Parashewanella spongiae: one gene and its partner. The protein of the gene in region 2 binds, or shares a complex with, the protein of the main gene of each other region. Links are inferred from orthologs where the notes say so. Each region holds a gene or a part of one and is shown on either strand. Other genes may lie near its edges. The genes, in order: rpsJ and nusB.

Evidence for each region.
Region 1: the proteins of nusB (region 2) and rpsJ are in contact, whole or in part, in a solved structure (PDB 3D3B), measured with the Escherichia coli proteins. The link is inferred for Parashewanella spongiae from one-to-one orthologs.

What each region holds. Positions count from the first base shown.
Region 1 is NZ_CP037952.1:5,306,445-5,309,611, forward strand. What follows is about bases 206-3,042. They hold rpsJ (30S ribosomal protein S10), read right to left. Parts: upstream 1,862-3,042; coding sequence 1,550-1,861; downstream 206-1,549. Other genes in these bases: rplW (50S ribosomal protein L23), read right to left, coding at 206-265; rplD (50S ribosomal protein L4), read right to left, coding at 262-867; rplC (50S ribosomal protein L3), read right to left, coding at 884-1,522; E2I05_RS21110 (methyl-accepting chemotaxis protein), read right to left, coding at 2,527-3,042. Outside these bases: more of rplW, read right to left, coding at 1-205; more of E2I05_RS21110, read right to left, coding at 3,043-3,167. UniProt on the Escherichia coli protein: Involved in the binding of tRNA to the ribosomes. Part of the processive rRNA transcription and antitermination complex (rrnTAC). The complex forms an RNA-chaperone ring around the RNA exit tunnel of RNA polymerase (RNAP).
Region 2 is NZ_CP037952.1:4,151,338-4,154,559, forward strand. Bases 187-3,078 are described here. They hold nusB (transcription antitermination factor NusB), read right to left. Parts: upstream 1,892-3,078; coding sequence 1,481-1,891; downstream 187-1,480. Other genes in these bases: E2I05_RS16445 (phosphatidylglycerophosphatase A family protein), read right to left, coding at 187-419; thiL (thiamine-phosphate kinase), read right to left, coding at 419-1,375; ribH (6,7-dimethyl-8-ribityllumazine synthase), read right to left, coding at 1,908-2,384. Also shown: more of E2I05_RS16445, read right to left, coding at 1-186; ribBA (bifunctional 3,4-dihydroxy-2-butanone-4-phosphate synthase/GTP cyclohydrolase II), read right to left, coding at 3,187-3,222. UniProt on the Escherichia coli protein: Part of the processive rRNA transcription and antitermination complex (rrnTAC). The complex forms an RNA-chaperone ring around the RNA exit tunnel of RNA polymerase (RNAP).

The DNA of each region.
Region 1 (3,167 bases), 1.2 Mb from region 2 along the record:
CAGCAAGCGTTACATAAGCTTTTTTCCAATCGCTACGACGACCCATGCGGGCACCGTGACGCTTAGTTTTGCCTTTGCTTACCAAAGTACGAACAGTTTCGACTTCAACTTCGAACAATTGAGCTACAGCCGCTTTAATTTCAGCTTTAGTGGCGTCAATTGCTACGCGGAAAACTACAGTGTTAGTTTTCTCGGCATTTACAGTGCTCTTCTCAGAGATGTGTGGTGCTAGAATAACTTTTAGCAAACGTTCTTCGCGGATCATGCTAGCATCTCCTCGATTTGCTTAACTGCATCAGCAGTTACCAGCACAGTGTTGAACGCGATTAGACTTACTGGATCAATACCAGCAACGTCACGAACGTCAACTTTGTACAGGTTACGAGCTGCCAAGAATAAATTCTCATCAACTTCTGGAGTAACAATCAACACGTCAGTTAGGTTCATTGCAGTCAATTTGTTTTTCAGCTCTTTCGTTTTAGGAGCTTCAATACCAAATGATTCAACAACCATTAGACGGTCTTGACGTACCAATTCAGACAGGATGCTCTTAAGCGCTCCGCGGTACATCTTCTTGTTAACTTTTTGGCTGTGATCTTGCTGCTTAGCAGCAAAAGTTACACCACCACTACGCCAGATTGGGCTTTTTACAGTACCAGCACGAGCTCGACCTGTACCTTTCTGACGCCAAGGTTTCTTTCCAGAACCTTTGACTTCTGCGCGTGTTTTTTGCGCGCGAGTGCCTTGACGGGCGTTTGCCGCGTAAGCCACTACTACCTGATGAACCAGTGCTTCGTTAAAGTCCTGGCCAAAGGTAGTTTCGGAAACTTCAAGAGCGCTTTGCGCGTCTTTCAATACCAATTCCATTACTATCTCCTTAGACCTAAGCTTTAACTGCTGGCTTAATGATCAGGTTACCGTTAGTAGCGCCAGGAACAGCACCTTTAACCAACAGTAGGTTACGCTCTGCGTCTACACGAACTACTTCTAGATTCTGTGTAGTAACACGCTCAGCGCCCATATGGCCTGACATTTTCTTACCTTTGAATACACGACCCGGCGTTTGGTTCTGACCGATAGAACCATTCGAGCGGTGCGACAAAGAGTTACCGTGTGTCATATCTTGAGTACGGAAATTCCAACGCTTAACACCGCCTTGGAAGCCTTTACCCTTAGATTGACCGGTAACGTCAACTTTTGCTACATCAGCAAAGATATCAACATTTAGCTCAGCACCAACTTCAATGCCTACGCCTTCACCATCTGCTAAACGCATTTCCCACAAACCACGACCAGCTTCTACGCCAGCCTTAGCAAAGTGACCTGCATTTGGCTTGGTGATGCGGTTGGCTTTTTTGGTACCAGTAGTAAGTTGAAGTGCACTGTAACCGTCATTTTCAAGTGTTTTCACTTGAGCTACGCGGTTAGCTAGTATTTCAATTACTGATACGGGTATGGATACGCCATCTTCAGTGAAGATGCGAGTCATACCAACTTTACGACCAATAAGACCGATAGCCATCTCTCAAACCTCTTCTAAGGATCTCAATTAACCCAAGCTAATCTGAACGTCGACACCAGCTGCAAGATCTAAACGCATCAACGCGTCAACAGTCTTTTCAGTTGGCTCTACGATGTCAACCAAACGCTTGTGTGTACGAATTTCATACTGGTCACGCGCGTCTTTATTAACGTGTGGAGAGATCAAAACGGTATAACGCTCTTTACGCGTAGGTAGTGGAATTGGACCACGAACCTGAGCGCCTGTGCGCTTAGCAGTTTCAACGATTTCCGCAGTAGACTGATCAATCAGACGATGATCAAATCCTTTTAAGCGGATACGGATTCTTTGGTTCTGCATTGACCAGAGCTCCTAAAAATGAACACAAAAAACCACCCTCATGCAACTTTCATTCTTGAAAGGCAGAGCGAGATGATTTAACCGTTCGATTCCCTATCGGAATCGCTATGTATGTTAAGCGTTAACTCAAGTGGTTAATGCCTAGTTCGCTGAGACAACTCAGCGAAGTGGGGCGATTATACTCGGCTTACACCAAAAATCAACCCGATTGAGCAAATTCTCTGCATTTTTTCGCAATAGATCCACTCAATAAAAAAGAGCGCCTATTATACAGAAATAATGTATCAATACTACCTCTTAGAAGTTGTTTTTCTCGTCAATTCAATTTTAACTTCAACATTAATTAGTTATACCAATTACAGCCATTAACTTCCCACTCAGCAAGAGCTAAAGGGTTTCAGTACAAGGCGCAAGTTTGAGGTACTATTGGGATAATTCAAAAACTTGCAACGCAGTAATGGAATCCTTTAGCCTTGCCCTTCGGGAGCTTGTATGTGTCCAAATTACTACGCAAAATTGTCTCAACGTAGCAATGTAATAACGACAGTTTTGTATGTCGGTAATAACTATGTCTTCATCAATTTCACTTGTACTTTGAAAACATACATAGCTCTGAGTTGGGTATTTAATTACTGTAATTGGTATTATGTTCCAATCTCACGTTGTTATTTATCAAATTGAGCGACTAGATCTTGTTGACGCCGATTCTGCCGCGTAATGGCTTGCGACAGTGCCGCCGATGTGTTGGTATTTCCAACGATAGTTTCTGTGTTTGTTTCAATCTGACTAATATGCCGCCGCACTTCATTCATAACCTGAGCGTGTTCCTCAACGGCTACCGCAGTTTGATGCCCCATATGCTGAACTTGCTCGAGTGAGCCACTCATTTTCATCAAGGTTTGTTTGAGGGTGTTTTCAGATTTAACGCTTTCTTCCGTTAAGCTATGACTATATTGCATTTGTTCGACAGCTTCGGCTGTAGTGTCTTTTAATCCATTGATGATGCATTGAATTTCTTTTGCCGAGGTTTGTGACCGATTCGCTAACACCCTAACTTCATCAGCGACAACGGCAAATCCTCTGCCCGCTTCACCAGCCCGTGCAGCTTCGATGGCCGCGTTTAATGCAAGTAAGTTAGTTTGCTCGGCTAAGTTGTCGATAACATTCAGCACTTCTCCAATCTGTCCACATAATACATCTAAGTGGGCAATTGATGACTGTGAATGCTCTAGCAGTTCAGAAATTTTATTACTTGACTGTTGCGACTGCGCTAATGCTTGTTGCGTCTGACTTACTTGAGTTAATG
Region 2 (3,222 bases):
CCAAAACCACCCGATACTTTGGCATCTAACCACTTTATCGGCCATGGCTTGATAATATCGAAAAATCGAAACAGGGCAAAACCAACTAGTATCCATTGCCACTGCATAGGCACAGCAATAAGCGTGGTCAGCAGCCCTGCAACTTCATCCCAAACAATGGCGCCATGATCATGAACGCCCATATCTCTCGCCGCTTTATCACAAATGTAGATACCTACAACTGAAACAATAATCGTCACTAGAATATAACTAGAGACAGGTAAAAAACTCAGTAACAAAAATACAGGTAAAGCCGCTAATGTGCCAAATGTTCCCGGCGCTTTTGCTGCCAAACCACTTCCAAAACCCAAGGCTAAAAAATGTATTGGATTCTTTAGTGACAGCTTTTTTACATGAGTATCTTGAGTAAATAGATTCATCAGAAATGTTTAAATCCGTTTTGCTGAGGAACATAAGTTCTACCATCAAATGATAGCTCTAAGTCTCTACCTGCCGTTATTTGCCCTACTCTAGTGTAATTAACACCAGCATAATTTAGCGATGCGGTTAAAGCACCAACTTTAGCATCTGGAACCGTAAATAATAATTCGTAATCTTCTCCACCAGCCAGAGCATATTCAATTGCCTGTTCTTGCCCAACTGATGATATTAGCGCCTTTGAAAGCGGTAATTGGTCAACATTAATTATCGCTCCAACCTCAGATGATTTTAAAACATGCTGGATATCCGAAATTAATCCGTCCGATAAATCAATTGCGCTGGAAGCTATTCCTCGAAGCGATTGCCCTGCTAACATTCTTGGTGTTGGTCTGTAGTGTCTACCAATCAAATACTCTTTATTTTCGCTTTCAGCATCTCGGTTACCAAGCAAAATATCTAAACCGAGTGCGGAATCACCAAGTGTTCCAGTGACATAAACCCAATCACCCACGCCCGCCCCACCGCGCGTTAAAGCCATGCTTTCAGGTACTTGACCATTAACCGTAATCGTAATGCTTCTAGCGCCACGAGTCGTGTCACCACCTACTAGTGAGATATTATAGTATTCAGCAATTTCATACAGACCTTCACAATATTGTTTCAGCCAGCTTTCATCGATTTCAGGTAGCGTTAACGCTAAGGTCATCCATGCTGGCTCGGCTCCCATTGAAGCAAGATCTGAGAGATTTACTGCTAATGATTTAAACCCTACATCAGCCGCAGGCATATCCGAGAGGAAGTGTGTGCCTTCGGCGAAGGTATCACAGGAAATAGCAATAACTTTGTCATCAGCAGGTTGGACTAGCGCACAGTCGTCACCAACACCTAGTACTACATCTTTTCGCATCGGCCCTTGGCCTGCAAAATATTGTTCAATAATTTGAAATTCTTTCACTTTGAGTTCCGCTACAACAAGAGAATAATTTTGTAAGACTGCAACTATAGATCAGATATAAAACTTTGCTAAAAAAAACGGCATCCTAAGATACCGTTTTAAATATTATTTGCGTTTTTTGCCTGCGAGCTTATCTAGCACACCATTCACAAATTTATGACTATCATCTGCACCAAAGACTTTGGCGAGTTCGATAGCTTCATTAATCGCTACTTTATACGGTACATCCTTACGGAATGTAAGTTCAAAAGTAGCTAAGCGAACAATCGCCTTTTCGACTGGAGAAACATCTTCAACATCACGGTCAAGATGTGGTGCGTACAATTCATCTAATTTAGATGCTTTGCTCGCGACTCCAGAAAGTAACTCTTTAAAATAGCTAACATCAACACCTTTGATGTCTTGCTCTGTTAAGAACTCGTGTTCAACATCGGCAGTATTGTTGCTACTTAATTGCCAAGAGTAAATGGCTTGAACCGCAAGACGGCGTGCTTTGCGGCGCTCTGAAGGCTTCATGTTAATTCCTACTTAATTACAGCTGTTGCTCTAGTGCTTCTAAAACATTAACCATTTCCAACACGCTTAGGGCAGCTTCTCCACCTTTATTGCCTGCTTTAGTACCAGCACGCTCAATTGCTTGCTCTATGGTGTCAGTTGTGAGTACACCAAAAGCAACAGGTGTATCAAACTCTAAAGAAACTTGGGCTAAACCTTTATTGCATTCGCCTGCAACAAGATCAAAATGCGGGGTACCGCCTCGAATTACAGCACCTAGGGCAATAATACCGTCGAATTTACCACTTGCAGCAACACGTCGTGCCGCGAGCGGAAGTTCAACAGCACCAGGAACACGTACAACTGTGATATTGTCATCATTGACATTGCCAAAACGCTTTAGGGTATCAAGAGCTCCGTCCAACAAGCTTTCAACAATAAAACTGTTAAAGCGTGAAATTACGATGGCTACTTTAGCGTTTTTTGCTTCGATATTACCTTCAACTACGTTCATCTTTTTACCTAAGTTAGTACGCACCCGACAGGGCTGAAAATTAGCGCAATGATAGCATATTTCTAGCCCGAGTCTTGATGCAAATTACCAGAATTTAACTTTATACTAATTACAGTAATTTATCTCTCACTCAGCAAGAGATAAAGGTTTTCAGTACAAGGCGCATGTTCAAAGTACTATATACCCTAATGGCCGCCATACAAAGCTGGCGTTCAACGCACTTCGTGCTTTTGTCGGGATAATTCAAGAACGTGCAACGCAGTAATGGAAACCTTTAGCCTTGCCCTTCGGGAACTTGTATGCGCACACTTTAGTTCATAAAGAATACTTCACAAAATTATCTCAACGTAGCAATGTAATAACAACAGTTTTGTATGTCGGTAATAACTATGTTTTCACCAATTTCGTTTGTACTTTGTGTGCATACATAGCTCTGAGTTGAACATTTAATTACTATATATTGGTATTAGGGTCTGTTGATCTTTCAGGATTAAATTTTGTGCTATTTGAGCATTTATCTGTTCAAGGCGTGAGCAGTGATGCTTAGCCATCTAAGTGAGCTGGTCACAACACAGAACAGTGAATGCTCAAAAGCATCGAAGACAGCGTAAATTGGTCGCTCTTTCTAAATCAAAGGTGCTGCGTTATCGTTTTCTTATTTGGAAACGAAGTAACGACAGTTTTGTATGTCGATAATAACCAAACCTCACAAACTCTGCCTTGCATAAAATAACCAATTTATCGCTGCAAAAACAATCACGAAAGATCAACAGACCCTAGTCTATTTTCATCAGTAACAAATTTATTCTGAAATATACTCAGTCACTTCTAGCCCAAA